Regions from separate parts of the Paenibacillus sp. ALE3 genome, predicted to be linked through region 1. Evidence: riboswitches for the same ligand, from Rfam matches in the RefSeq annotation. Region 1 holds a riboswitch; each other region holds the start of a gene.
The links. A riboswitch is a leader RNA that binds a small molecule or an ion and turns the genes downstream of it on or off. The one in region 1 is predicted to bind cyclic di-AMP.
Positions count from the first base shown of each region.

Region 2: another riboswitch for cyclic di-AMP. It lies ahead of ACXHJ2_RS09730 (3D domain-containing protein); the one in region 1 lies ahead of ACXHJ2_RS16825 (hypothetical protein).
Region 3: another riboswitch for cyclic di-AMP. It lies ahead of ACXHJ2_RS23380 (C40 family peptidase); the one in region 1 lies ahead of ACXHJ2_RS16825 (hypothetical protein).
Region 4: another riboswitch for cyclic di-AMP. It lies ahead of ACXHJ2_RS03200 (TrkH family potassium uptake protein); the one in region 1 lies ahead of ACXHJ2_RS16825 (hypothetical protein).

Region 1 is NZ_CM134214.1:3,774,473-3,782,141, reverse strand. Features, by position in the region: gene ACXHJ2_RS16860 (MarR family winged helix-turn-helix transcriptional regulator) at 1-258, shown strand, start outside; gene ACXHJ2_RS16855 (helix-turn-helix domain-containing protein) at 449-823, shown strand; gene ACXHJ2_RS16850 (helix-turn-helix domain-containing protein) at 912-1,295, shown strand; gene ACXHJ2_RS16845 (Rha family transcriptional regulator) at 1,414-1,635, opposite strand; gene ACXHJ2_RS16840 (urease accessory protein UreF) at 1,927-2,664, opposite strand; tRNA gene ACXHJ2_RS16835 (tRNA-Leu) at 2,928-3,010, shown strand; gene ACXHJ2_RS16830 (glutathione peroxidase) at 3,159-3,644, opposite strand; cyclic di-AMP (ydaO/yuaA leader) riboswitch at 4,109-4,282, shown strand; gene ACXHJ2_RS16825 (hypothetical protein) at 4,396-4,791, shown strand; gene kdpF (K(+)-transporting ATPase subunit F) at 4,976-5,053, shown strand; gene kdpA (potassium-transporting ATPase subunit KdpA) at 5,199-6,875, shown strand; gene kdpB (potassium-transporting ATPase subunit KdpB) at 6,911-7,669, shown strand, end outside.
Region 2 is NZ_CM134214.1:2,155,819-2,163,487, forward strand. Features, by position in the region: gene ACXHJ2_RS09720 (ABC transporter substrate-binding protein/permease) at 1-549, shown strand, start outside; gene ACXHJ2_RS09725 (amino acid ABC transporter ATP-binding protein) at 536-1,258, shown strand; cyclic di-AMP (ydaO/yuaA leader) riboswitch at 1,489-1,669, shown strand; gene ACXHJ2_RS09730 (3D domain-containing protein) at 1,676-2,344, shown strand; gene ACXHJ2_RS09735 (polysaccharide deacetylase family protein) at 2,544-3,350, opposite strand; gene ACXHJ2_RS09740 (NADH:flavin oxidoreductase/NADH oxidase) at 3,652-4,674, shown strand; gene ACXHJ2_RS09745 (PspA/IM30 family protein) at 4,761-5,429, shown strand; gene ACXHJ2_RS09750 (DUF350 domain-containing protein) at 5,559-5,966, shown strand; gene ACXHJ2_RS09755 (DUF4178 domain-containing protein) at 5,991-6,497, shown strand; gene ACXHJ2_RS09760 (DUF4247 domain-containing protein) at 6,511-7,266, shown strand; gene ACXHJ2_RS09765 (helix-turn-helix transcriptional regulator) at 7,405-7,632, opposite strand.
Region 3 is NZ_CM134214.1:5,194,868-5,202,536, reverse strand. Features, by position in the region: gene motB (flagellar motor protein MotB) at 1-352, opposite strand, end outside; gene motA (flagellar motor stator protein MotA) at 345-1,139, opposite strand; gene ACXHJ2_RS23395 (hypothetical protein) at 1,327-1,620, shown strand; gene ACXHJ2_RS23390 (4a-hydroxytetrahydrobiopterin dehydratase) at 1,738-2,037, shown strand; gene ACXHJ2_RS23385 (GNAT family N-acetyltransferase) at 2,116-2,622, opposite strand; gene ACXHJ2_RS23380 (C40 family peptidase) at 2,926-3,426, opposite strand; cyclic di-AMP (ydaO/yuaA leader) riboswitch at 3,432-3,569, opposite strand; gene ACXHJ2_RS23375 (hypothetical protein) at 3,846-4,673, opposite strand; gene ACXHJ2_RS23370 (M1 family metallopeptidase) at 4,685-6,697, opposite strand; gene ACXHJ2_RS23365 (YwhD family protein) at 6,822-7,328, shown strand; gene ACXHJ2_RS23360 (PTS sugar transporter subunit IIA) at 7,603-7,669, shown strand, end outside.
Region 4 is NZ_CM134214.1:699,041-706,709, reverse strand. Features, by position in the region: gene ACXHJ2_RS03210 (LysR family transcriptional regulator) at 1-302, shown strand, start outside; gene ACXHJ2_RS03205 (potassium channel family protein) at 308-985, opposite strand; gene ACXHJ2_RS03200 (TrkH family potassium uptake protein) at 1,004-2,344, opposite strand; cyclic di-AMP (ydaO/yuaA leader) riboswitch at 2,754-2,906, opposite strand; gene ACXHJ2_RS03195 (CPBP family intramembrane glutamic endopeptidase) at 3,168-4,898, shown strand; gene uvrC (excinuclease ABC subunit UvrC) at 4,867-6,945, opposite strand; gene trxA (thioredoxin) at 7,105-7,422, opposite strand; gene dnaI (primosomal protein DnaI) at 7,548-7,669, opposite strand, start outside.

The sequences.
Region 1 (7,669 bases):
CCGAATATGACTCCTCTTCTGGATAAGCTGGTGGAGCATGGGTTGGCTGACCGCCAATCGTGTGACTCGGATCGTAGAGTCGTGAACGTAGCCATTACAGAAGAAGGCGATGCTTTTTGTGAACAGGTATTTCATACCTTCTCTAATAAAATTCAAGAGAGACTGGTGTATCTGCCGGAAGAAGAATTATTGCACTTGAGTGAAACGTTGAACGAATTGAAGCAGATTTTACTTAAAATCGACAACTCTGCTACGTGATTGATTGGCGTAAGCGAACTGACTTAAAGACCGCCCTTTCTTCGGAAAACAGGCGGTTTTTGTTGCATATTGTGGTATAATGAAAACCAACATACATAATTCGGTAATTTTAGCATACGTGATCTTTGAAATGGGAACAGGGTACATGATATCGTTATTTGGAGAGCCTGCTAGGGAGGAAGGAACTTCTATGCAATCTATTTACCAACGCATTGAGGAGCTCATTAAGGAACGAGGTATGACGAAAAAGGCGTTTTGCCAGCAGTTGGGCATTAGTACAGGAAACTTTGGAGATTGGAAAAGAGGAAAAACGACACCGGGCACGAATAAACTCATTGAAATCGCTTCGTTTTTTAATGCTAGTCTGGATTGGATTATGCTGGGTCGAGATGTGCAGAGTAAAGTACTAAAGGAGTCGCAGGACCCTTATTTTTTTGGAGCTTCAGGGCAACTGAATTGCCAGGGGGAATCGCTAAGTGAGGCGGAAAGAGATTTTATACTTGAGTATATTGAATTTACCCGTTTTCGTAAAGAGAAAAACCAGCATAATTCAACTACTGATTAATGTTTGCTGTGAGGTTTGATAAGGATGTCCTAATGTGTACAATTGAAAAATAATTAGAAAAAAGCTACAGTTTCGGAGGGGAAACGTTTTGGGAGATCAAACTATTTATCAGCGGATTGAAGCTTTAATTAAGGATCGGGGAATGACCAAAAAGGCATTTTGTGAAAAGCTTAAAATCAGCTCAGGGAATCTCGGTGATTGGAGAAGAGGAAAAACAACGCCAGGTACCGCCCATTTGATTCAGATTTCGGACTTTTTTAATGTATCGCTCGACTGGTTGATGAAAGGAATTAAGCCGGGGGAAGGCGTGCTTCAGGAGCAGAAGGCTGCTTATTTTTTTGGGGTGATGGGGCCATTGAATTGCCAGGCTGAAGATCTTGAAACAGAAGAACAGAACTTTATTTTAGAATATGTTGAATTTGTGAAATACCGTAAGCAAAAAAGGGAGAAGGACAAAGCGAAACTTGAATAATCTATGGCTAAGCGCCTGGGTGGATAACCCGTAAAACGGACTGAGGGGTTCGGTTTACGGGTTTATTTGATTTCCTGATAATATGGCGGCGCGTCGGATGCTGGAATGCTTGTTGGGTTTAGTGTGGTGTCGCCTCCTTATAATCGTTATCGTCGATATTCAGAATTGCAGCAACTTGTTTTCTGTACCTTTGTGCTTTACGGGTGCCGTGAATCAGATTGGACAAGCGTGAAGGTGGAATATTGTGTGTCTCGCAAAATGTTTTCTGATCCAGTCGAAGCTCGACAAGCCTTTGTTTGATGGCCCACCCGAAGGAGGTGACAGGCATTTTGTTGTTCAAGAGAAATCGCCCCTTACGGATTCTTGCAGAATAATTGGTGTGATATAATAATCATCAGTAAACATGTTAGAATTAACCATCTAAAACTATGATACACTTTTATACGTGTTTATACAATCTTAAATGCGTTATTTTATTAAAATAATTACTTAATTAAGTGCAAAAAGTGAAAATAATCCGACTATAGTCTGTGAGTGGTATGAATTTGGATACATGAATTAAAAATACTCTGCCGCTTGAGAAAAGGGCAGAGTATTTTTAATGTGACTGCTAGACTGGTAAAACGACGCATCAGAGGGAGGCTGGAAGGCGTTTGAATAGGATGGAGGAGGAAAAGGGCCTGGATGCACTCAATTGGCTACTATGGCTCATATAGGGTGGCTGAGTGATGTAGGAACTGGTCTGATGGCTATGGAAAAGGTGAGACTGAAATAAGCTTGGCGTAGGTTCGTTAAATTTCTTCCAGGTGGTGAGCAACTCGCTGGTCATGTGATCGATAAGAGGATTCTTTTCCTCGTAAGGAGGATTGAGCAGTCTGAAGGCATCTTCGATACAGAAGGATACCGCTGTGGCAAAATAGCCGTGAATGGTCTGTTCTATATCGGTTCCAAGAAGGAAGTTAATCCAAGTGTGGACAGTAGCGAGTGTGCCAATTGCATTGTATTGAGTGAGTGTGTCTTCCAGTTGGTCAAATGCAAGCCAAGGATAAAGAGCCTTGGTGAGCTTGAGCAGACGCTGGCCAGAAAGTCGCGATTTTTTCACATACTGCGAGGAAGGATGTTGGGTGTACAGCATTTTATCAATAAGGGCGATCCGCCAACCGTCATTCTGCTGGATGGCTGAATACAGACTTTTGATGGCCATGCCGTCAAGGGATGTAATTTGAGGATACCAATCGTCTCGCATAAAATGTTTCAGATCCTGTAGACTGTTCAAGTTTCCGTTACGGAAACGTTCATCCAGTCCGTAGAAACGGGTAAAACCACCAATGGGTAGGGAAGGGTCCAACAACAATGCGTAGTTTAGCAATCGGTTACCTTTATGCAGGATGGTTCGCCTCCTTTAGGTGAATATTTGTGTCAGTTTATTTGACTCTAATCTTATTTATATAATAATAGTTCGATTATTTATGTAGTATATATTTACACTTTGAGCTCTTTCATGTCAAATTAAATAATTTTATTGCTTATATATGTTATATAAAGTTACACTAAAAATAATTATAATATTATTGTTTACAAATTGTTGCTGAGAGAGTATAATAAATCTGTTGCCTCAATACATTATGACATGCGGTCGTGGTGGAATGGCAGACACGCTATCTTGAGGGGGTAGTGGGCGTACGCCCGTGGAGGTTCGAGTCCTCTCGACCGCATTATGTGTAATACCCAGTTGAAAAAGCATCCTGACACGTTTTACGTGAAGGGGTGCTTTTTTTGTTAAATATTTTTCGTTATATCATTCTGTTACAGAAGCGGTCATATGGACAGCGGACCGCTCGTTAACTTTAATGAAGAAAGATGTCAGTTTTTCCGCAAAAGCTTCTCTATATCTCCTATAAGCTTATCTGGAGTGGTTTGCGGCGCATAACGCTTAAATACGTTACCTTCTCGTGTAATTAAGAATTTAGTGAAATTCCATTTGATCGCTTTGGAGCCTAATACTCCCGGAGCAGTGTGGGTCAGGTAGCGAAATAGAGGATGTGCCTGATCACCGTTGACATCTGTCTTGGCGAACATGGGGAAGGTCACACCGTAATTGATTTGGCAAAACTCAGAGATCTCCTCGCTGGAGCCCGGCTCTTGTTTGGCGAACTGGTTGCTGGGAAATCCCAAAATTTCGAGCCCCTGTTCATGATACTGGTCATATAGCTCTTGTAGCGCCTTGTACTGGGGGGTTAACCCACATTTGCTGGCAGTATTCACGATAAGTAGAACTTTCCCTTCGTATGTGGATAACGGAATTTGTACCCCTTGTAGGGTCTGTGCATCATATTTATATACGGTCAAGATATCCCTCCTCATTCAATATTCTGCAATTAAATTGTAAGCAACTCAACAAGGGGTTGCAAGTCCAGAAGAGTATACGGGCATTGGACCATTGTAAAATCGTCTTTTGTTCAAAACGGTAAATCGCACTTCAAATGGAGCTAATTGAGGTGTTTCTTCTCATAAAAACGGGTTCAATCGGTAATTATCTGGCACATATAGCGTATTTTCTTTCTTTTTTGCAAATAAGGAGTAACTAAGCCATACCCTACGCTAATATTGACATGCCTTTCATTTTCAAAAAGGGGTGAAATACAGAGTTTTAAAGAGATACGAGAAGCATAGATGCCTTGTAAGCGTTATTCTTAATCTCCTATGCTCAAAAGGGTGATTTATAGCCCCGCCGTTGAGCTTTACAGTCTTCCTTGCACGGGTGTATGATTCAAGACGTAATTTCAAATTAACACCAATGAAGCAACAACGAATTGTCTAAAGCGCTGAATTTTGCAGTTGCAAAAGCGGGGGAACCAACGAGTATGTACGGTTTTGCAAGCCGTGTGTGTCTCATGGGGTGAATTTTCCGGCCAAGTGCCGTAAATAGGGCGACTCTCACGTCCGAATCCGACAGCTAACCTCGTAAGCGTACAGGGAGAGGCAACAAACCGCCGTGTGCAGCCATGGTTTATTTTATCATGGAATGTATGAAGCCGGAGGAAGCCTTTTTCCTTCGGCTTCTTTTTGTTGTCTTTTTATACCGGGAGAGGAGCTACTGATGGAAGGTCGGTTAATTATTGTCACTGCACCGAATGAAGCGGGCAGAAGTTTTGTGAAATTGCTTATGTTTAAAAAATTGGCGTTTGCAGTTCTCACAAATAGCACTCAGGAGGAACGACAGCTCAAAAAAATGGGTGTGGAGCACATTGTGCGCATCAATACGATGCAAGCGGGAAAATGGAATTTTCCTAAAAAAGAAATTGGTAGTGTGTATTTGTTCGAAAACAGCTTGAATCTGACTTGCCGTTTCCTGCAAATATGTCGGCCACTAACATCAGAATTGATCTATGTTATTACGCACGGCTGTAATCCACAAGGAATTTATCGGGGATTGGGAGCGGACCATGTGATCTACACATTGAACGGAGAGGTGGGTTTCCTGCTGAACGGATAAGCACTTATAACATAGCTGGTTTATGATTTTATGATGGAATCGGAAATGACGATCTGAAGAGCGATACGGAGGGTATGAACATGATGGATTTATACATGCTGCTCATAATGGCTGTGAGTTATGGAGTGATACTGCTGTTTGTACGCTGGTGTGATGCGCAGACCTCAAAAGGAGGCCGAAGAGGATGATTGTTGTGCTAGGACTCACGGCTATTGTGTTCGTGTATTTAATCTACGCACTCCTGAATCCTGAAAAGTTCTAGTCAACTATAGGATCGAGCAGGCGGGAACAGCAGATCAAGAATGAAGCATCAGAGGTGTAGATTTTCGCAAACGTGTGCACTCATTGGATGTTCTGAATCAGGTCTGTTGTTCCAAATGCAGGAGCATTATAAGGAGGAATAGAGGATGGAGCTACTGCAAATTGGAGTTGTGATCGTCATATTGCTGCTCTTGGTAAAGCCGGTGGGCACCTATATGTATCACGTATTCTCGAATGAACCGAATCGGACGGATCGGATTTTTGGTGAAACGGAAAAGCTGATTTATAAGGTTGTAGGCTTGAAGAAACAGGACAGCATGCGTTGGACCACGTATGCTATGAGTTTCATTGCAACCAATGTGGTGCTTGTGGGGATCAGCTACCTGCTATTGCGCTTGCAGGCTATACTCCCAGGCAATCCGGTTGGAAACAGTAATATGGAAGCATCATTGGCCTTTAATACGGTAATCAGCTTTATGACCAATACGAATCTCCAACATTATAGCGGAGAAAGCGGGCTTACGTATCTGACACAGATGGCGTTCGTCACGATGATGATGTTTACTTCGGCTGCTTCGGGGTTTTCGGTTGCTGCGGCTTTTATGAGGGGACTGACGCGGCGCGGTGAAGGAATGGGTAATTTTTTTCAAGATTTTATTAAAGCCAACATACGGATTTTTCTGCCGCTTGCCTTTGTACTTACGCTGGTGCTGGTGGGACTAAAAGTACCACAGACGCTACAGTCCACGGCGGATATTACGACTTTAAGCGGTACACAGCAGCAGATTGCTATGGGACCCATTGCCTCATTGGAATCCATCAAGCATTTGGGCACGAACGGGGGCGGTTTTGCGGGAGCTAATTCTGCTCATCCTTTTGAGAATCCAAGTCCTTGGACGAACGTACTGGAAATTTTAGCAATGTGGGTAATGCCGGCTTCGCTGCCGTATACTTTTGGATTGTTTGCCCGTAATCGCAAGCAGGGCTGGATTATTTTTAGCTCGATGATGGTCTTGTTCCTTATTTTTCTATCCATAACGTATGTGTCGGAGAAGACAGGTAATCCGTTAATCCAGGCACTGGGTATGGATGCATCTCAGGGAAGCATGGAAGGGAAAGAGGTTCGTTTCGGCATTGGACAATCGGCACTATTCACTGCGGTTACAACAGCGGCAACGACAGGTTCGGTCAATAATATGCATGATACACTGACCCCGCTAGGTGGTATGGCTGCTTTGGGAGAAATGATGCTAAACGTCATTTTTGGCGGCAAGGGCGTCGGGCTGATGAATATGCTGATGTATGCAATTCTTGGGGTATTTATATGCGGTTTGATGGTCGGAAGAACCCCGGAATTTATGGGTAGGAAAATTGAAGGCAAGGAAATGAAGCTGATTGCGATTGCCATTTTGGTACATCCGTTTCTTATTCTAGCTCCAACTGCGCTTGCGTTTATGAGTCATTGGGGATACGATGCGGTCTCTAACCCCGGATATCACGGGTTGACTCAGGTTCTCTATGAATATGCATCATCTGCGGCAAATAACGGTTCAGGATTTGAAGGTCTTTCAGATAACAACGTGTTCTGGAATGTTACAACAGGAGCAGTTATGTTCTTTGGACGATATGTATCCATGATTGCATTGCTGGCTGTGGCAGCTTCGTTGAATGCCAAAGCCCCGACCCCGGTGACGATAGGCACACTGCGCACGGACAACAAGCTGTTTGGAGCCATCCTCATCGGAGTTGTTCTGTTGATTGGTGCGTTAACCTTTTTGCCGGTGATCGTATTGGGTCCTGTAGCTGAATTTTTGACCATGTGATGAAAAATGAGAATGGATGAACGGGGTGCTTGATCATGAAGGAAGAACGCAAACGCATGCTGGATAGAAGCATCTTGAAGCAGGCGGTCAAGGATAGCTTTATAAAATTAAATCCGATGATCATGATGAAAAATCCTGTCATGTTCGTCGTAGAGATCGGTACATTGGTTGTGTTGCTCATGCTGCTGCTTCCCGGTTATTTTGGAGTCGGCAAGGAAATGGGCTTTAACTTGGCTGTATTTATTATTCTGTTGTTCACGCTGCTTTTTGCTAACTTTGCCGAAGCGCTCGCGGAGGGACGGGGGAAGGCACAAGCTGCTTCCTTGAAAAAATCCAAGCAGGACTCGCAAGCTAATAAGCTTGTCGGAAATGAGATTCAGGTAGTCAGCTCGACAGCATTGCGTAAAGGTGACGTGGTAATCGTCTCTCAGGGCGAAATGATTCCAAGTGATGGTGAGGTCATTGAAGGCCTGGCTTCGGTGGATGAATCTGCGATTACGGGAGAATCAGCTCCGGTCATTAAGGAATCGGGCGGTGATTTTTGCTCGGTAACTGGCGGGACGCGGGTGGTCAGTGACCGCATTAAGGTGCGAATTACGACTGAGCCGGGTGAGACGTTTATTGATAAAATGATTTCGCTCGTGGAAGGTGCACAGCGGCAAAAAACGCCAAATGAAATTGCGCTGAATACATTGCTGATTAGTTTGACGATTATTTTTCTAATTGTGGTGGTGACACTGGCTCCGATAGCCCGTCATTTTAAGATTGATTTGCCTGTTCCCGTGCTGATTTCG
Region 2 (7,669 bases), 1.6 Mb from region 1:
ATATCCTTGCTGCGGATGAGTGGTATTCGTATTATCGAGTGGCTAGGTACCGCATATGTAGAGATACTGCGCGGCACACCTATGCTGGTGCAGCTTATGATCATTCATTACGGAGTTGCTTTGACGTTGGGTGTTAATTTTACGCCACTCCAGTCCGGTATAATTACATTGTCTCTGAATAGTTCGGCATATTTAGCTGAAATTTTCCGTGCTGGTATTCAGGCCGTAGACCGTGGACAGATGGAAGCTGCCCGCTCGCTCGGGATGGGACGAGGCAAAGCGATGCGACACGTCATTTTACCGCAAGCATTTAAATCTATATTGCCTGCTATTGGTAATGAGTTCATTACGATCATTAAAGAATCTTCTATTATTTCGACCATTGGGATGGTGGATATTATGTATCAAGCCCAGGTCATTAAGAATATTACCTACGAAGGCTTGAGTCCGTTCGTAATCGCAGCCGCTATTTATTTTGTAATGACATTCAGCTTATCTAAGCTGTTGGGTTTATGGGAAAGGAAGTTGAGAGCCAGTGATCACCGTTAAACAACTGCGTAAATCATTCGGTAAGAATGAAATTTTAAAAGGTATTGATATAGATATCGCCAAAGGTGAAGTTGTCGTCATTATCGGCCCGAGTGGTTCGGGGAAAAGTACGTTTTTACGTTGTATGAATCTGTTGGAACAGCCAACAGAAGGGGAAATCTTGTTTGAGGGTGAGCCGATTACGGCCCGTGGTCATAATATCAATGCGACTCGGGAGAAGATGGGGATGGTTTTCCAGCATTTTAATCTGTTTCCGCATAAAACAATACTGCAGAATCTGACGCTTGCACCAACGCAGGTGAAGAAGCAATCGGGGAAAGAAGCGGAGAAAATTGCACTGGAGCTCTTGCGGACTGTGGGTCTTGAGGATAAAAAGAATACCTACCCGAACCAGTTATCTGGTGGTCAAAAGCAACGTATTGCGATAGCACGTGCTTTGGCCATGCAGCCGCACGTAATGCTGTTCGATGAGCCTACTTCTGCCCTTGACCCTGAAATGGTTGGAGAGGTTCTGGACGTGATGAAGAAGCTCGCTGAGGGCGGCATGACGATGGTGATCGTGACGCATGAAATGGGCTTTGCCCGTGAGGTAGGGGATCGAATCATCTTTATGGACAACGGTCAAATTATAGAACAAGGTACGCCTGAGCAAGTTTTCGGTACTCCAAGCCATGACCGTACCCGTGATTTTCTTGCTAAAGTGCTGTAAGAAAATGCTTTTATGAAATATTAACAAAGCCCTCTCGTGATAATGTTTCACGGAGGGCTTTTCTCTTTTTGTCACCATATCTCCATATTTTCGTAACAAAAAACCGATTTTTGATGACAAAATTGTAATGAGTATAGTATGATGTTCAAGGTTCCCAACATTTTCATGCAGATAAGGTTACAAAATTGTGATATTATGCAGTAAGCCAAAACTTACCGGAGCAGCAGCAATGATAACAAATGCTCAATGCTGGGCTCAAACCGTGGGAAGTGCGGGGGACGTAACAACGGCAATTATTCCAATGCGTCATAAGATGTTGTGGAATATGCCTAGGGGTGAATTGCACAAGCATAGGGCTTCTCCTGAGTCCGAATCCGACAGCTAACTTCGCAGGCATAACAGAGGAGGTACATAGCTTTGAAACATTTAAAACATATTGGAAAAAACATGAAATTTGCGGTGCTTGCCGCAGCTATTGCAGGACTGGCCCAGACAGCTGGAGTAGCAGATGCTGCTTCGCTTCATACTGCCAAAGAAGGCGATACCTTCTTTTTGCTTGCTCAACGTTATGGGGTATCGGTAGATGAGTTGACGAAGGCTAACCCTGATATTGCGTCCAACAACATATATGCAGGTCTGCAAATTAAAGTTCCAGACGAAAAAAGTGTGAAGGCGGCTTCGGATTCGAAGCCACAGCTTCTTACGGAGAAAGCACCAGCGAATGAGAGACCAACAATTGAAGCATGGGGCAAAACGTTCAATTACAGTAAAGTAGTTGATGTTAAAGCAACAGCATATTCAGCCGCAGCTGATGAAAATGGCAAATGGGGTGCAGTCGATTACTACGGCAATCCGCTTAAACTAGGTACAATTGCGGTAGACCCGAAAGTCATTCCTATGGGAACAAAGGTGCTAGTTACAGGCTATTCCCATCCGGGCTTGCCCGACCATTCTTTTGTGGCCGTTGCCCGTGATCAGGGCAGCGCTATTACCGGAAAGCGGATTGATATCTTTATCCCTGGCAACAAATCATTCGTGAACGATTTCGGTTTCCAAAATGTGAAACTGTACGTCATTGATAAATAGCAGTGTGCATATGTTTAATTTCATTAAACATAATAAATATTATGTAAACTTAATATTATAGCATACAACATATAACTGGGACGACTTCTTATCAGGTCTGGTCGTTTATCGTAAAAAAGGCTGTCTTACAAGCAGAAACATTCTGCTCGTTAAGGCAGCCTTTTTACGTTGTTGGTATATGCGAGGCTTAGACATACTGTTATTTTCGTTCCGATGTGTGAAGTAGCCGGGGGACTGTGACAAACTTGTAGCCCTTAGCTTTTAAAGAGTGGATTAGACCCGGCAAAGCTTGGACAGTACCTTGTAAGTTGGAACTTTGACCTCCACCTGCATGCATTAAAATAATGGAGCCAGGTCCGGTAGCCGGGATCACGTTGCGCTGAATCTGTGTTTTGCTTAATCCCTTCCAGTCTAGAGAGTCCACATTCCAATTGACGATCATGTACCCATGACGACGTGCCCACTGGATTTGAGGCTCCGTGATTTCACCATAGGGTGGTCGTATCAATCTGGGTCGAAAACCTGCGCTGGCTTCTAAAATGCGTTCTGTTTTTGTAATCTGGTGGTGAAAGCGCTCTGGTGTGGCCTTTCTGAAATCCGGATGAGTATAGGAGTGGTTTCCTATAGCATGGCCCTCGCGGATGATGCGGCGTATGATCCCCGGATGCTTTTCCGCACGATGGCCGACGATAAAAAAGGTAGCTTTGATACCGTTTGCGTGTAATACGTCCAAAACCTGCGGCGTATACCTTGAATCGGGCACATCATCAAAGGTTAAGGCAATTTGGCGGGTGTGCGGGCCGCACATTTTAAAAATGTCCGCATGCTTTTTTCGTAGCATCGCTAATGTTGGAGCAGCTCGATCTTTACTTTGATATACCGAAGTAGCGGCAGCAGCTTCCTTGGGATGGGGCGTTCCGATGTTGGGAGACGTATCCGCGTGAACGGGAAAACTTGAAAATGCTAGTAACAGTGCTAAACATGGCAACACTCCCCTGTACCGCATTTATATTCCCCCTTTCCGTGCGTGGTACCTAGTGGTGCTCTCAGCTATTATGTACCTGTCCTATTAAAATTATGCTGGTGATTGAGTGAAGCCCTACACGACTGAAGAGAAGCACATCATGAAGCGGATATCTGTGAAGATGACGAAGTAAACGGACATATTCTCTTAAACATGACCGAAAACTGAAGCATTTTCGCAAGTTTTAGCCTTACAAAGGATTCGGTATACCGTGACAGCTGGTGTATAATGGGGATGCTATTCATAATGATACAGACTGGAATTGAGGGAAGGATGGATAAAAGTGACCGACTTGTTTACTCCTTATCAATTAAAGGGGCTTTCCTTAAGAAATCGGATTGTCATGCCCCCAATGTGCCAATACAGCGTGGAGGCCAAGGACGGCAAACCGACGGATTGGCATTATGTCCATTATGTGAGTCGCGCGGTAGGAGGGACTGGGCTCATAATTGTGGAAATGACAGCGGTTCATCCGGATGGACGCATTACGGATCGTGATTTGGGCATTTGGAGTGACGAACATATTCCTGCATATCGCAAAATTGTAGAGGAAGTCCACAAGTATGGTGCCAAAATTGCCATTCAATTAGGCCATGCCGGACGCAAGGCCGAGGATGCTGAGACACCTGTAGGCCCGTCCTCGATCCCCTTTAGTGAACGCTTTAAAGATCCCCACACTTTGACGAGAGCAGAAGTCAAGGAACTGGTTCAGGCCTACAAAGAGGGGGCTCGCCGGGCGGTAGAAGCTGGTTTTGACACGGTAGAGATTCATGGTGCTCACGGCTATCTGATCCATCAATTTCATTCCCCTTTAACCAATACCAGAGAAGATGAATATGGGCAGGATTTGTCACTGTTTGGTGTTGAGGTGATCCGTGCTGTTAAAGAGGTACTTCCTGCTGATATGCCTGTGCTAATGCGGATATCTGCCAAAGAATATGTCCAAGACGGATATGATGTTGAATACATAGCAGCCATAGGGGAACGATATCGTGATGCAGGTGTAGACATTTTCCATATTTCTTCTGGTGGTGAGGGTCCGATAGGCTCCAGCGGAGGCCCGTCTGCGCGTGCTGGTTATCAGGTCGATTTGGCTCATACCATCCGTGAAAAATTGAATGTGCCTGTCATTGCTGTCGGCTTATTGGATGATTATGAGGATGCCCGCCGAGTCGTTCAGCAAAATGAAGCTGATCTGGTAGCCATAGGGCGTGCCATGCTGCGTGATCCCTATTGGGCGCTGCATGCTTCACGGGCGCTAAAAGTACAGGCAGATATCCCAGAGCCTTATCTACGCGGTTTTTAGATATTTTTGAAACCTCTTTGCAAAGCTTGCGTAAACATGTGTACAGAGCTTAAAATTTAAGCATTCAATTCTAGGAGGAACTTCACATGTCTATTTTCAAACGATTAAGAGATCTTACGATGTCTAACATTAACGCCATTATCGACAAGGCAGAAGATCCAGTTAAAATGACGGATCAATACATTCGTGATATGCAAGAGGATCTGGAAGACGCAGAGAAAGCGGTAGCCGCTCAAATTGCTATTGAAAAGAGATTCAAACAGCAATACGAAGAACAGGCAGCTTTGGTGAAAAAACGCGAAGAACAGGCTCATACGGCTGCAAAAGCACAAAATGTGGATCTTGCTCGTCGTGCGCTGGAAGAAAAGAAATCTGCCGAACAAAAAATGAACGAGTTCCAAGCTGGTTATGAGCAAAACAAAGCTGCAGCTGACAACCTGCGTGGTAAGCTGGATGAAATGCGTAGACAGCTGACTGAAATGAAAAACAAGCGCGAGACACTGGTTGCCCGTTATAACGCAGCTAAAGCGCAAACTGAAATTAACAAAGCTATGAACGGTTTTAGCTCGGATACGGCAACTGCTGGATTGAAGCGTATGGAGGAAAAAATGCTGCAAGCAGAAGCACGTGCTGAAGCGAGCAACGAAATGGCTTCCAAGGAAAAATCGCTGGATGAAGAGTTCAAAGAGCTGGATAAGAAAAGTGCTGTGGACGATGAACTTGCTGCTTTGCTGAAACAATACGAAAACAAATAAGAACTTTTAAGCATTGCCGCTAGTGTGAGGGCTCAGTAAGCGAAGGAGAAACGTTTTCTCCTTCGCTTTTCCCTGCCTGGGGGCGTAAATCAATATATGTAGTCAAGAAGATGTGGAGGATGGTAGCAAATGCATTTTTTAGAAACGATGAAAGCGATGCTGGTATGGACGGGCGCGGGTGCTATTTTGCTGTTCGTATTAATGTATGTCGATTCTTTATTTACAAAGTATAAGGATTTTGCCGAAGTAAAAGCCGGAAATATGGCCGTAACGGTACGGATGATTATGAAGCTGATTGCACAAGGATATATTTTATCAGGTTCAATTGCTACCGCTAATAATTTGCTTGAAGCGCTTGTGTATTCTGTGATTGCCTTTATTATCCTGCTTGTTTTGGAAGTGATTGTGCGTCTGCTGTTGAGATATTGGGCACAGTTTGATCTGGATAAAGGTACCCAGGAAGGTAAAATTGGTTTCGGTCTGTTTTCGGGAGCGCTGCATTTGGTTGGTGCCTTGATCATTACAGCATGCTTCTAGGCAAAGTAAGGAGGAAATATGACCATGAGTGTATGGAAACGAATTTCAAATCTATTTGCTAAGCCTGAACCGCCGAAAGCGGAAAAAAGCATGCTTCACTTAAATCCAGGGGATATTTGTGAGGTGTCGCTTGTCACCTATGAAGTGGTAGGTCGTGTACATAATCGTGCTCGGAATGCTGTTGTTTTGACGCTTCAGGATGGTAATCAAGTGAGTTATCTTCATATTGAGGAACGGGAAACACTGCAATTCGGACTTTATCAGGCCATCGATGGCAGACTAGACAACCCGGAGGAAGTACCGACCATTTTAGAACTGGATGATACAACGTATCATTTGGAAGAACAGTATTTTGGGCATGTTACCGTTATGGGCCGTGCTCCTTTCCGGCAGGGTGGAGAGCAACATGTTTGGCAGTACCAGTCTGATGATTACCATCTATTGCGGGTAGAATGGCAGGACGGTCGCTTTATGCTTTATGAAGGAGAAGAAGTGATTACCGGAGACGTCAAGGTTATTCGGGCAAGCTAGGAGAGGGTTACACATGAGCAAACGCACCTGGCAATATGCATTAAAGGTCATTGTGGCGCTGAGCTTGTTCGTATCCGTGTTAAGCGGCTGCGGCGCGCCAAATGTGAAAGATACGTATCCGCTGGAATCCGTTAGTGGTAGCGGAAACTCGACCTCGTACGTGTATCGGGCGGCAGGCAAAACGGTTCCCGAAGTAGCGGAGGAATTGAAAGAACAGCGTACACCGGAACAAATGTCACCTCAGAGCAATGAGCGGATGTTTCTGGTATATAGTGATGAGTGGTACCATTTGCAGCAGGATCCAGCTAAGAAGGAAGACACACTCATTGAAATTGATAGTAAAAAGTATGTCGAGCAAAATTACAGTTCCAGCTTTCTAAAAGGATACTTAACTGCAACTGTGCTGGATGCTCTGTTCGATTCGTTGCGGGGGTCTGGCTCCTATCGAGGTTATTCGAGCAGAGATGTATACCGACCTTCACAAGGGCAATATCGTGCTCCAACAGCACAGGAGAAAAAAGCGATCCCGCCGATAACGGTGGAGCGAAAAGGCTCAGTTACCCGTAGAGGGAAAAATTCGGATTCCAGCGTTGGATCAAGCGGGAGTCTATTCGATAGAGGCTCCAGCAGTTCACCGAGCAGAGGCTCGATTTCACGTGACCGAGGCAGCAGCGGCGGTTCCAGCATATTTGATTCGCCGCGCAAATCGTATAGTAAGCCTAAAACACGCAGCGGCTCAGGTAAAATCAGCCGACGAAGTCGACGATAATGGTAATGTTTTATATTCTTCTAAAGTTGTTTGCGGAACTGTGAAGCTGTTGCACAGTTCCTTTTTTTGTTGTTTGATATAACCTACAGTGAATTGAACGGATGCTCTCACTTCGATTTTATTACCGTCTACTTTGACCTACACTTGATCAGAGCTTATGTGCTCAATGCCATCGTCTTCGATGATGTTACTTTTTTTGATATGGAGATGACGAGCTATCTTTTCTATAGCACCCATTCGTGGTTCAGAAAGTCCGCTCTCCCAAGCTGAAATTGCTTTATTGGTAACCCCAGCGATCTCAGCAAGCTCTTGTTGAGTCAAATGATATTTTATACGTAATTTTTTAAAATTGTCACTTAAAGCCACTATAATCCCTCCACCCCAAATTAAGTAGATTATAACC
Region 3 (7,669 bases), 1.4 Mb from region 1:
TTTGCTTTTTAAGCTTCTTTAAATCTTCTTCTTCCCGCTGGGCGAGTTGCTTTTGCAGATCAGAGGTAGAAGTGGCTTTCGATTTTAAGGGTTGTGATACCTCTTCTTTATTTTTGCCCATATCCATGGATTGTGACGACGGATTCGCGGCTGAGTGATCCAGCACGCCAGTACCGCCACTAAAAGCTGAACTCAGGGATTGAGCCATAGTTTCAAATTTTTTGGCATCGAGCGAGCTCATACCGAATAAGACAATGAAAAGAGCCAACAGAAGGGTCATTAAGTCGGAATATGGCAACAGCCAGCTTTCGTCAGCATGCTCTTCATGCGGTTCATGTCTCTTTTTACTCACTGGAATCGCCATCCTTCTGGGTCATCGAAGCCCGTTCGGTTGGAGTTAGGAAGATTGCTAGCTTCTGGCTGATGGCAATCGTCGAGATACCGGATTGAATGGAAAGCAGACCTTCGACCATCATTAACTTAAGTTCCACTTCTTTTTTGGATAGCCGTTTCAGCTTGTTGGACATTGGATGCCATAGGACATAACCTGTAAAAATACCGAGCAACGTTGCAATAAAAGCGGCTGCAATGGCATGGGACAGTTTTTCCATGTCACTAAGGTCGGCCAGAGCGGCGATCAGACCTACAACCGCACCAAGTACCCCGAGTGTTGGAGCGTACATACCGGCTTGGGAGAAAATCAGTGCGCCAGCGCGGTGTCTATCTTCGGTAGCGTTAATGTCTTCCATCAGAACATCGCGTACGAACTCCTGATCATTACCATCGATAATCATTCGCATACCGCCGCGCATAAAGGGATCGTCGATCTCTTCGACCTTGGATTCCAGCGCGAGCAGACCTTCACGACGGGTAATGGATGCCCATTCGGTAAATGTACCGATAAGCTCCTTGCGATCCAGCAATTTCTGCTGGGTAAAAATAATTTTAAACAGCTTTGGCACCCGTTTCATGTCATCCATCGGAAACGCCATGAATATACTTGCTGCTGTTCCGACGAAAATAATCATGTAAGCAGCGGGATTATTGACCAGATTGACGACTGGCGCGCCCTTCAGGATCATCCCGACGACCAGTGACAAAAGCCCGAGCACAAGTCCAATAATGGTTGTAATTTGCATGATACACCTCATCCATGAGAATAGATTTTGAATCCTTTCATGCCGCATGGGTCGTCCTTGCCCCAAGCGCGTCATTATGAGACGGATTATAGTATTTATCGACAAAACTCTCTTTTTTGTTAAGGGCCAATTTCCGGTATAATAAAGTGATTATGTATTGAATCGCTGAACCATTGGAGGAAATAGCATGGGAGTAAAGCATGGGCGCGAGTATGAACAAATTTTGAACGATTTGACAGAGGCTGTGGGACGCATTCCAGATAGCTATGGATTTTTTGAAATGGAAGCAGAAGATTGGGACAGGCTGAACCCGATGGGGCGTCAGGAAGTCAATGAAGCTTTGGCAGAAGACCTATTTTATGCACTGGGTACGGAGCCCGTAATCACTGTAGGCAGCGGCGTTGTGATTTATGAGCCGGAGCAGCACCGGATCTATGTACTCATCGGGGATGAGGAGCTGACGTCGGTCCCATTGATTTGATGGCCGTCTTATGGATTTATCAACGGGGCCGTGGTAATATGTACACCAATATATCGTAGTTTTGGCCGCATTTAAGCGGCTGAAAGGCTTCCGTATAAACGGGGAGGAGTTCGTAACATGCCTTTTACACAAGAAGAGATTGAAGCACATCTGGAGAAGCTGGAGGGCTGGGAACTGGAGGAAGGACGTTGGATCGTTCGGAAATATAATTTTTCCAGTTTTATGAAAGGAATTGCCTTCGTGGATGAAGTTGCCGCTATATCTGAGGCATTTAATCACCATCCATTTATTACGATTGATTACAAGACCGTGACTCTGCGTTTGACCTCCTGGGACGATGGCGGTATTATGGCTGTAGATATTAAGGAAGCCCAACAATATAATGAAGCTTTCGAAAAAATGCGCAGCAGTCATTGAGTTTGTAATGATCTGTCGTATATATGAAGAGCGCCTTCGCTATACAACATCGCGGTTGTATAGTGAAGGCGCTCTTATTTATAGAACCCGATTCTGTTGTTCAGGACGATATACCATACAATGGAACGGCTTTCTGCCATCTGGAGTCTGGCGTTCATAGGTATCCGTCAGCTCAAATCCAGCTGCCTTGTAGGCTCGGATAGCCCGCTGATTCCAAGTGAGAACCTCTAGGTCAATTTCATTCTGCGGATGACGTCGTCTGGCTTCCTCGGCAATGGCCCGGACAAAATCGGAGCCTGTGCCATGTCCGCATCTTTCGGGATGCATTCCAAGACCCAGCCGGGTCACACCGACCATAGGAAAATATTGAGCAAATCCCGTCAGCTCATTCTCTTCGTCCAGTACGGCAACATATTGCTCTTGGCGAAGCGTGGGACTTCCAAATTCGACTTCAAGTGCCTTCATTTGTTCCCAGGGAAGCCAGCCGTATATGTTGTAGGGGGGATCATAGCGCCACTCACAGATTTCAGCCGCTTGATGCTCGTCCATCGGTACAATCCGGTAGTTGGATATTGAGGCCGGCACTTTTCCATTCCTCCTTATGCAGATACTTCAATCATTAACCACAGATTGTAGACAAGTTGTAGGAGAATGGCAAGCGTGTTTATTTCGTACCTAAGTCGGGTATACATTCAATAAGAAGGATTTACTGCTCATATGCTCCCCCAGCGGTGGCGGTAAAACCGACGATGTTCGCTAAAACTGAAACCTTTTGAGGTGTCGGTTCGTCAGTAATGATAATAATTACTGATGTAGTGGACATAAAAAACCGCAATTCGATTCCGGCCAGAATCAAATTGCGGCTAGGGTTAGCTTGCTGTGCGGTAGTTATTCTACGTTGTCGTCATCAGGAATATCTGAAGCTACAGAATGGTAAGCGTCTGTGCTCATAATTCTTTTTGCACCGACATAACGGTTAGCGTAATAATTTTCGTTCAGTGAGCTAACTACTACACCACGTGAAGTCGAGGAGTGGGCGAATTTCCCTTCACCTACGAAGATACCTACATGGGAAACGCCTCTTCCTGTGGTGTTGAAGAACACCAGGTCGCCTGGTCTCATTTCATCGCGGGATACAGAAGCTCCCATTTTGAATTGTGATCCAGATTGATGCGGCAGTTTAATTCCCAGTTTGTTGAATACATACATTGTGAAGCCGGAGCAATCGAATCCCTCGAGTGTAGTACCTCCGCTTCTATAGTTCGTTCCTTTGGCATCTTGGATGACCTGGTCCATCTTAGAGTCTGCAAATGCACTGCTGCCACCGAATGTAAAAGATGTAAAGGCAATGGCGAGACCCATGGCTGCGATCGTTAGCTTCTTCTTCAAAAAAAATATACCCCTTCCATTGCCTGCGAGGTTAGCTTAAGGATTCGGTAGAAGGTTCCCCTATGACCACTCTGTTGCGAGATCAATTCACCCAAACTGGTTCCCCCGCTTCCTAGGTGCCAGGAATTAGGCTTAACTTAAGATGTGCACCTTGGAGAGCAGTATTCACGACAACGATGTTTTTAAGATAAAGGTTACAATAAAGATTACAAAGTTGTTACTATCAGTTCACTGCGATTATTGTAACAAAGACAGCAGGCTTTGGCAAATGTTTCATCGCAAAAAGTTACAAAAAAAATCTGTTCCTAACGCCCTAGGAACAGATTCTGTTAACAGTATTCAGTTATGTGCCGTTTGCACGGGAAAGAAAAAAGTTTTTTCGACAGCTAAAAATGCAGGAGAAAGCATAAAGAGAGGGATTAGCCTCTGCTGGAGATATCGATGTGCCATAGACGATACTGCGAACTGATATGCCACAGCCTGACCAGACTGGTAACAAAATGATACGATTGCTGGAGAATTAGCGCCAACATACCAGTCCAAATCATCGCTACGGTGCCAAATAGACCGAAGACCAGCAGCACACAAGCACCAAGCAAGAGAGATACGCTTACAGCCGGAAGAAGCTGGCGAAAGAAGGCGAGCAGGGACGATAGTATGGCGTGACCACTGACCGTGCCCAGTTGCATATACAGGATGCACTGCCGAATGAACCAACCGTAAGCCACCCACCCAATGGCATAGGGCAACAAATGCAGCAGGTAAGAGGAAGATTGCAGCGTCCCTGCTACAATAGGATAGAGTCTCGGTACCACCCAGAAGGCGGGAAGCAGCAGCAAACCCAACTCGATGATGTAATACAACAGAGATGACATACCGTGACGTTTCATCCCCTTGAAGAAGGACAGGCTTTGCGGTTCAGACGCATCGGTATACAGGCTTTGATATATGCCAGCTCTAATGAAGGGAGTGATTAGGACGCGCAATACGGTCGCCCCTAATAGTATCCATAAATACACATGTACTTCCTGGCTGTCCATCAAGGCGATCTGCCCCTCCATCCAAAACAAGGTCTTTCCCAGCTCGTTTTGGCTCTGATCAGGATAACGCAGCAGCAGCGGGACAACGGCCGACTGTACCAGCCGATAGAGAAATACTCCCCACAGCAGACGATACAAAAATAAAATGATAACGATATAAAAGCGTATGCGCACTAGCGCCCAGCCTTCTTTTAAAACAGTCCGCATCTATAGACACCTCACCATGACAGACTTCCAAGCAGTGTCTCCAACAGCTTGGTTACACTCACACTCCAACGGGTTTGTTGCTTTTCGTCCAATTCAGCCTTCAGGCTATTATTAATATGCTTGTTCTCCAGTGCAATAGTGTATAGAGGATCAACCGTCACATAGGACACGGGAGAGGTGCTTTTGAGTCGGAAAGATGTACTTTTGCCCGTACCGTCCCATGCCTTAAATATTGTGGTGCCATCCTTGAAGGTAAATTGAACAGGGATCTTGGGATAATCTGCTCCTTTTTTGCTGAGCGTCACGACTGCTTCATATCCATTCTCCAACTTGCGGTTCGTGATGCGATCGACAGAAAAGTCCGCCATCTGGCCGTCATATACATATTGTTCAAAATAGTGGCTCCATGAGCGTCCAGTCACCCTCTCCACGACACGCTGAAAATCCTGTGAGGTCGGATGCTTGAATCGGTAGGTCTGGACATAGGTTCGCATAATCCGGTCCATTTTTTTCGTACCCACCTGACGTTCAATACCTCGTAGTACCAGCTTGCCTCGTGAGTAGGCATTTTGTGCATACTCAGCCGACGATCCGTACTTCCAGGATTCGCGGTTTAGGGGCTGTGGAGAAGCTACCTGTCCGGATTGTAATGGCAAGTTGGGGATAAGCCCATATTCTTGCTCCATGAGCCGTTCTTCTGCATAGGAGGTGAAGCCTTCATCCAGCCAGGGCTCCTCAAATTCATTATTGGCTACCATTCCGTAGAAATATTGATGCCCAATCTCATGAACCAGCGTCCGTTCCAGATTATAGCCGGGATTCAGTTGGTCCGCAGCTGCGGCCGTGATGAGTGTCGGATATTCCATGCCGCCGGCTCCACTGCCTGTTTTGGGTGGAACGACGATCGATAGAGTGGAATATGGATAAGGCCCGTACCATTTGCTGTAGTACGAAAGGGCGGCCTTGGCTGCGCTCATGTAACGTCCTTTGAGTTCCTTATGGGAAGGGTCTAGATAGAGCTTGATTTTGACACCAGGAACTTCAGTAGAAGAAAAGGGTTCTTCTACGGCTACAAAGTTGGGTGAAGCAGACCAGGCAAAATCGTGTACATCATCGGCATAAAATTGATATATTTTCTGGCCGTTCTGTCGTACTGCACCACGGGTGGGAAACCCGGTCGCTGCTACGATGTGTGTTTCAGGCACCCGAATCCGTATACTGTAAATTCCAAAATCGGCATAGAACTCGGAGTTGCCATGATACTGATGGAGGTTCCAGCCCTCGTCGGCGCGTCCACGTTGTCCTGCAGTCTCATAGACGCTGAGCTTTGGAAACCACTGTCCAGCCATTACAAAATCATCTGTCGCACCCATACGAGCAAAAATGCCAGGCAGTTTGACTTCAAACTTCATATATAGTGTGATTTCTTCGCCACCTCGTACTGGCTTGGGCAGACGTACCTTCATGAGCGAACGGTCCCTTGCGTTACCGTCATCTGGTTGTACATATTGAGTACGGTGCATGAGAGATAAACCATCTTCTGTTTTTAGTTCGGTCAGCGTCATGGAGCCAAAGCCGTCCTTGGGCATGGTGTCTCCGCGCAGCTTTCCCCCGGATTCTTTCATAAAGGTGGTTTCCATAGAAGAGAAGGCATTCGGGTATAGATGAAGATACAGATCATTCACAGTTTTCTTGCCTGGATGTTTCCAGGTCAGTGTCTCAGTGCCTCGCAAAACCCGTCCTTTTTCCAGAGATACATCAATGTGATACTCCACCACCCGTTTGCTGAGAATTTCCGAAGCGGGCTGTGGAGGGTTCTTGGGCAGGTCGGGCATGATGTTGGCCCCTAGAGGCTTGCCCATATCTGGCGCAAGCGCAGATTCAGACTCGGAGCCGTATAGTGGTTTGCCTGCAGACTGAGGGGCGGATTGCGATTGGGGTTGCCAGGCAAACCATAACGTCCCTGCGAGGAGTCCGAGGGCTAGTGTAGACAATAAAACGATTTTGGAGCGTGCTGGGGTCATACAATGGATACCTCCCGTTGACAAGCATCTACAGCATGTATATGTTTGCTTTCGCGAGATTATTAGTTAAAATATTTATAGTGTAGAATGAGTGTGAAGACGGAAATTGGAGGCCTAGTGACGCATGAGTGAAAATCAGCCGGACGGCAAAAAGCAGATTGCACTGAATATTGTCAGTGGCAAGAGTAAACATAAGGGCTTCGGCGCAGGCTCAATCGACCTGAACAGCATGTCCCCGGTCATCATTGACCGAGGAGAGGCAAAAATTGATATCGGTGCCATGCATGCCAAAAGTAAAGTAGAACGTGGAATCAAGTTCTCTACGAATAAAGAAGACGTACCGAACGGACGCCAGGTATGGCTGGTATGGGTAGCTGTGGACCGTACGCCTGAAGGACGTATGTACGGTGGCGCGACGGCCTGCGAGATGCTGATTGACGACGAAGCCAAACGCGGCTGGAAAATTCTTGCCGATCATGTTAACCGTATGGATTATGCACTCAAGCGCCGTTTCATGCTGGATGATCTCGGCAGCGAAGATAAAGCAGCGCTCAAAAGCCTGCTAATTTCGCATAACGAGGAATGGTGGGACGCTTCGCCTGAGGAATTGAAGCAGGCGCTGGAAGGGTAAGCCTAGCGTTAACAGTATACAACTGCTTAAAGAGCAGTCGGCAGTAAGGTTCAGAAGTAGACCGATACCTTGGTTGGGGTCGGTTTACTTCTTTTTCATGTAAGTTATGAACATCATCGCCTTGACATCATGGAAAGGCATTCACTATAATTCAAATAGAAATCGGTTTCACTCCGGTTTTTATTTAATGAATTCGTGGAACCGGTTCCTGAAAGGATATAGTTTTTTCCTATCGCTGTTTATGAATGTAATCTCTAAATAAGGTGGCATCGTTATGTTTAAATGGTTGAAAAAGAAGGCGGCTTCCCGTATTGAAGAATTCGACATGGTAGCGCCAATTA
Region 4 (7,669 bases), 2.7 Mb from region 1:
GCCTGACGGATGACTTGTTCCAGCGCAGCGGCATTATGCCGGATATCCGCATGGAAATCGACTCCTTCGAGGCGATTGTACGCCTGCTTCCAACCTGCAAGGCATCCGCTTTGCTGCCCAAATCCTACTTGCGCAGCGAACTGCTGCGAGATAATGGACTTACTGCATTGTACTTGCCTGATTTGAAGGAGACACGCCGAACGACCTCCCTCATATACTCAGAAACGGCCGATCTCGGCCCGACAGCACGACGCTGGATTAGCGAGACACGTGCATCGTTTGCAGGCTACCGTATGGTGTAGAGAATTTAACCCTCTTCATTGACATTAACGACCTCATCCTCAAAGCGGCCGATATTGTCATTGGAGCCGATAATGACCATAATATCGTCTGCTTTCAGCCGATCCATAGCTGTCGGCGCGATCAAGATACCATTCGCCGTATGAAGTGCCACGATGCTGCAACCAAAGCGAGTACGAGCATTTAATTCTGCTAACGTTTTGCCATTCAGACATGCAGGCACATTGAGTTCCACAATGCTGTATTCCTTGGACAGCTCCAAATAATCGAGCAGATTAGGCGTGACCAGCTGATGCGCTACCCGAATACCCATATCTCGTTCCGGATAAATGACTCGGTCCACCCCAAGCTTCTCTAACGCACGCCCATGCAGTACAGATATAGCTTTGGCTACGACTTTTCTCACACCCAGCTCCTTCAGCAAAATGGCGGTCAGGATGCTTACCTGAATATCATCACCAATTGCAACAATGCCGCAATCGAAATTACGGATGCCCAGTGACCGCAACGCATCCTCATCTGTAGCGTCCGCCACGACAGTATGTGTCAGGATCTCACTCATACTGTCTACAACATCCTCATTCCGATCAATGCCCAGCACCTCGCACCCCATATCCACCAATTGCAAAGCCAGGCTTGAGCCAAACCGTCCCAGGCCAATGACTACAAACTGCTGCGTTTTCATATCTACTCGAAAACTCCCTTACCCTATAATTATTTTACCTTCTGGATGACGATACAATTCCTTACCCTTTTTCGGTCCCAGTGCATAAGCTAGCGTGAGTGGACCCAGCCTGCCTGCAAACATCGTCAGAGTAATCACCAGCTTGCCTACAACTGACAAATCAGGTGTAAGCCCCATAGACAGCCCTACTGTACCAAATGCAGACACTGTCTCGAACAAGATCATTAGAAAATGATGATCTTCGGTTGCGGACAGAATCATCGTCACCCCAATCACGAACAGCAGCCCCAGCAAGGTAATGGTCAAAGCCTTATAAATTCGTGCCTGCGCAAGTCGGTACCGGAACAGCACAATATCTTCCCGTCCCCGCAGCATCGAAAACACCGCTCCAATGAGCAGGGCAAATGTAGTGGTCTTAATCCCGCCCCCAGTGGAGCCAGGCGAAGCTCCAATAAACATGAGTATGATGATAAAAAACTGCGTAGCCTGCCGCAAGCCTGCAATGTCCAGCGTGTTGGCACCTGCGGTACGTGGAGTAACGGACTGGAATAAAGAACCCAGCAGTTTACCACCCCAATCAAGCGAGCCAAGCGTCTTTGGATTCGTAAACTCAAATACAAAAATGACGAGCGTCCCGACGACAATCAGAGCAGCTGTCATGCTGAGTACCACCTTGGTATGCAAAGATAGTCTCTTACGCTTACGATAATCTGCCAGGTCTGACATCACTACAAAACCAATACCACCCGAAATAATGAGAAACATGGCTGTAAAATTAACAATCGGATCATATACATAACCTGTCAGGCTGCGAAATTCACCGAATAAATCAAAACCAGCATTATTAAACATGGAAATGGCATGCCAAATTCCAAAATAAATCGCCCTGCCGACAGGCATATCAAATGACCAGCGAATCGAAAAAATAGCTGCACATACGCCCTCAATCATCAGCGAGTACCATAGCACCTTGCGGATCAATCCAACAATTCCTTCGACAGAGGTCTGATTCATCGCTTCTTGCAAAATAAGGCGCTCCCGCAAGGAAATGCGACGTTTGAACACCAGCGCGATCAAGGTAGCCATGGTCATAAAGCCAAGACCACCGATCTGGATCAGCGCAACGATAACGATTTGACCAAAAGTTGTAAAAAAGAGCCCTGTATCCTTAACGACAAGCCCGGTTACACAGGTCGCGGACGCGGCAGTAAACAAAGCGTCTATAAACGCAAGTGGTTTTCCTGTTGTATTAGAGATGGGCAACATTAACAATAAACTACCTATTAGAATGATAATGGCAAAGCCTGCAACGAATATCTGCGGTGGAGAAAGCCGAAGCCAGCGTGCATTGGGATTCATCTATTCATCACTTCTCTCCTAATCCTTAAAACTATAAAAACAGTGACTTAATACGGTGTAAGCCCGCTACGCGTTCCATTTATCTTCCGATCGTCGTTGCCCCTGATTTTTTTGATTTTCCAAACCTTAAGTAGCTATAATTAGCATTCCCTGAATACAGGAAGAATGCATGTCAAACACTAACCGGCTCCCTGGTGCTATTGGCGAGCAGCAGCGAAGGGGGCAGAATTGTTCTGAAGAAGCGAAGCGTTTGCCTTTATCTCCGGATTTTAACCATTAAAGGGTTTATACAATCAAAAAAATCCGGGGATAACAGCAATCGGAAGAATAATCTGAACCCGCAGCGGTCTAACCAATCCAAACACTTTTATACACACAAAAAAAGACACCGGAAAACCGAGTGCCTGACTTGGTTCCTGTCCACAGCCTACGAGGTTAGCTGACGAATTCGGACAGCACAGTATGCCCTATTTACACTTCCGGTCCATCAGGATCGGCTGTAAAATTCACCCCAGTAACATGGTTCCCCCGTTTTCTCATAGAAATTCGGCTTAAATGTATATCATTACCCATATATTTCATAGGCATTGCCTCAAGATTATAATCCTTCTCTATCCAGATCACAAAACCGATTTCGCCGAAAAAACGTGAAATTGGCTTTAATTCGCGAATAGACATCGGTTAATCACAGCTTATCTAATTTTATTAAAACTTTAAAGTGCTTTCACTCTGTTTTCATGAATATCGCTGCTCTGTTGGCGGGAACCTGTGCAGTATGATATCTTTAATGGATGTTCTTATTTACAGATTAAGGAGGAAACTCATGAATCCTATCGGGAAACCGGTCGTGCTCACGGCCAACTTCAAAAAATTAGGCTTGCTGGGCGGGGTTGGCCTGGTTTGCTTTTTTATCTTTCAATTGCTTATTCCCTCGCTTAGCAATCCAAGTCCGGAATCATTGATGAATGCAAAGGTCATCAGCAAACAAGAAGCGGTCATACACGCCCTGGACTTTGCCCGTTCCGAGCTGGGCTATACGGAATCACAGCCAGAGAAGCCCGTCGTAACCTATCAGGCTGAAACAGATTTGTACGGTTATTTATCCAGAGAAAAATTGGTTCAAGAGTACGATCGTACATGGAAAAAAAATTATCCTTATGAAACCTTTCGGGTTGATTTGCCTGACTCCTCAGCGAAGGGCAAGCTGCAAATCCATGTGGATTTATCCACTGGGAAGGTCGTTAGCTTTAAACGGATCACCTCCAGCACCAATTACACACAGGCTGATGTTTCTACAGATGAACAAGCACGAAGCAGACTTGTACGTGTAGCTGAGGGTGACATGACGCTCGAAGCCAAGGAACAGGCTGCAGCAATATGGATCAAACGCTTTGGCTTTAAGCCATCTGAATTGAAGCTCGCGACCACTGAGGGGGAAGGTGGATTAAAATATACCGTGGACGGAAAGAAAATCGGCGCCTCGGTACTTACGCTGGCTTTTACTTTTGAAGACGGGGATGTTCGCTCGTTTACCCAAAGCTTTTCGGCCCCTTCGTCCTATACCGACTATGTTAAAAAGCAAACATACTGGGCGAATTGGATGACTTATGCGGGTTATGCCCTATTTAGCTTTGTCCTGGGCGTACTTGCCATTGTATATGCGTCACTCACCCGACGACATACTTCATTTGTGCGCGGTATTATTCTGTCCATTGTATACTTTATTGCTAGTATAGCTGGGACAATGAACATGCTACCTTTATTGCAAGCTGAAGCAGGCAGTAAGGGCATGCTTATATTTCTTATGGTATTCCAGGTTGGTGTTACCTTCTTCATGGCTGTAGCCCTCTATTTCTCCTTGGTAGGCGGCGACGGGCTTATGCGTCAGGTTGGACTAAATGCATGGCCACGTGCTAAAGAGCCGGGCTACGGATTGTATGTGCTTCGCAGTATGTATGTCGGTTACTTGTGGGCCTTCATTTTACTGGGCGTACAATCCATTTTGTTCTTTGTATTGGAGCGCACATTTAATACGTTCTCCACTACAGACGCCACGCAGTCCCCTTACAATATGGCTTATCCATGGCTATTGCCGATTATGGCTTGGATGGCAGGTATTGGAGAAGAAACTGTTTACCGTCTATTTGGTATTCCGATGGTAAAAAAAATAGTCAAGAATACGTTTGTTGCTTGTCTGATCACTACGCTTATTTGGGCACTGGGACATACGCTTTATCCGATCTATCCGGTGATTTCCAGACCTATTGAGCTGACTTTTCTTGGTTTGCTGTTTAGTTTCGTGTTCTTGCGTTACGGCTTTATCGCTGCTATGTTCAGCCACGTTATTTTTGATAGCATATTAATGGGGCTTAGTGTGATAAGTCTGGGAGACACCGTGAATGTGAGCGCCGGCCTATTCTGGATCTTACTTCCGGCTATTGTAGGCTACATCATTTACTGGTTTAGTCCCAAAAAACCTAATCGAATCATGTTTGAACCCATGAAAAAAGAGGAGCCGTATTCTACGACTCCTCCTCCCGAAGGGCAGCTATAATCTGACGAGCAAGCTTATCCCCAATAGAGAGAGGCCGGAAGTCTTCGACGCTGGCCTCTCTTATTTTTTTGAGCGATCCAAAATGCTTAAGCAGCAACTTACGCCGTTTCTCGCCGATGCCTGGAATGGAGTCCAACTGGGAAGTTACCATAGATTTGCCGCGCTGCTCGCGGTGGAACGTGATGGCAAAACGGTGAACCTCGTCCTGGATCCGTTGCAGCAGATAAAATTCCTCGCTATTGCGTGCAAGTGTCACGGCCTCAAATGTTTCTCCCATCAGTAGTTGGGAAGTTCTGTGTTTGGCATCTTTCACCAAACCACACACAGGAATAAACAAACCCAACTCATTTTCCAATACATCGGTTGCCGCTTTAATTTGTCCACGGCCACCATCGACAATGATCAAGTCGGGACGTTCAAGATTTTCCTTCAGCACACGTTCATATCGACGCCGAATAACCTCACGCATTGTTTCATAATCATCTGGTCCCTGCACAGAACGGATCTTGTATTTTCGATACTCCTTCTTGGCAGGTTTGCCATCAATAAAGACAATCATGGCCGAGACTGGATCAGAACCCTGAATGTTGGAATTATCGAATGCCTCTACCCGATGCAGACTATCCAGCCCAATGGCACGTCCCAGATTGCTTGCAGCTTTGGATGTCCGTTCCTCATCCCGCTCGATCAGCTTAAACTTCTCATCCAAAGCAACACGTGCATTTTCCGTCGCCATACCTGTCATTTGCTTTTTCAGCCCGCGCTGTGGCACAAGTACTTTTACATCCAACCATTCAGCCAGAGCAAGAGCTGCTGCAGATGGGTCCTCCAATCCACCGGATAGTTGAGTTTCAGTTTCCTCGGTTTCTTGGTCACCAACTTGGGCTGAATTCGTTCCTTCTGCATAAGCTGCTCGTGCTTCGGCTACCAGCAATGGGTCAGCAGAACGATCTGACTCCGTTTGTACTGCTTCCTCATCTGTAATCCCGGTAGTCTCAGCCGTAGTTGCACTGTATAGTTCAGTTTCTGTTGCAATCGGTTGATCAACATCAGCCGATTTTGCTTTCATCAGCTTAGGAGAATCCGGCAACAATATCTCCTGCGGCACTGCCGGGTTGTCACTGTAATATTGCGTCACATAGGACATAAAATCACTGTAAGCTTCACCGTAGAAAGGGAAAGTCGACATATGGCGCTCGATCATTTTACCCTTACGGACATATAGAATCTGTACACACATCCAGCCCTTATCTACCGAAAAGCCGAATACATCCCGGTCCTTCGCATCAGATGTGGTGATTTTCTGCTTTTCCATCATCGCGTCGATGCTAATAATCTGATCCCGCAGCTCCTTGGCACGCTCAAAGTACAATTCCTCTGCGGCCTCCTGCATTTTACGTTGGAGATCCTTTTTAATTTCCTCATGTCCTCCACTCAAAAAGGAACCAATCTCCTGACTGATCTGGTCATATGTTTCCTTCTCAACCTCTTTCACACAAGGTCCCAAGCACTGATGCATGTGATAATACAGACACACTTCTTTTGGCATCACACCGCACTTGCGTAGCGGATACATACGATCCAGCAGCTTTTTCGTCTGATGTGCCGCGTAGGAATTAGGGTACGGTCCAAAATATTTCGCTTTATCTTTCAGAACGCGACGGGTTACCTCCAGCTTGGGGTGTGCCTCGTTCGTAATTTTCAAGTACGGAAAGGTTTTATCATCCTTCAACAGCACGTTATAACGCGGCTGGTGCTTTTTAATAAGGTTGCACTCCAGAATGAGCGCCTCCATATTGCTGCCTGTAACGATATATTCAAAATCACGAATATCGGCAACCAGTCGTTGCGTCTTGCCGTTATGGCTACCTGTAAAATAGGAACGAACCCGGTTTTTCAACACTTTGGCCTTGCCGACATAAATGATGGTGCCTTCGCTGTTCTTCATCAGGTAACAGCCTGATGCATCCGGCAGCAATGCTAATTTGTGCCGTATATTCTCCAGCGCCTTCTCCTGGTTCTGCAAGTCCTCCGCATAGGATTTCATTCGCCCGGTTCCTCCTTCCATTCTTAATGACTGCTCAACTAACTACTTATATTATATAGGAATAATGCACAAAAACGCCCCCGGTATATATAACCGGAGGCATTGACTGTTCATGGCGCTCCACCAAGCCCCCGCAGGAGCATGGGTCACATTCCATTATTATTGGTGTTTAGTAAGCATGCTTTTCAATGCTTCTTTAGAGTTCAAGCCTACCACTTTATCAACAGGCTGTCCGTCTTTGAAGACGATCAGGGTAGGAATACTCATCACGCCGAAACGGGAAGCAGACTCTGGATTTTCATCCACGTTCACCTTCGCGATTTTGACACTATCGCCAACTTCTGTGGACAGATCCTCCAGAATTGGAGCGATCATTTTGCAAGGACCGCACCATGGCGCCCAAAAATCAACCAAAACGGTTCCTGTGCCTTCGACTTCTGCGTTGAAGGATTGATCGGACACGTTAACAATTGCCATTGTATGTTCCTCCTTTATAGAAAAGTCAACATTATTATAACCTGTAATGTCTGTTTCGACACCTTTTAATTATATCACAATAGTCTTTTAATTGTAAGATATCAAAAGAGTAGGCAGATGACCGCTTATCCTCGCTGATTTTTCCCCTTGACGGTAATGACATCTACAAAAGGACGAATCCGGTCCATCAAGCGTTGTCCCTTGTACATTTCCTCTCCGTCTTTGCTTGTAAAGCTAAGATGCTTCT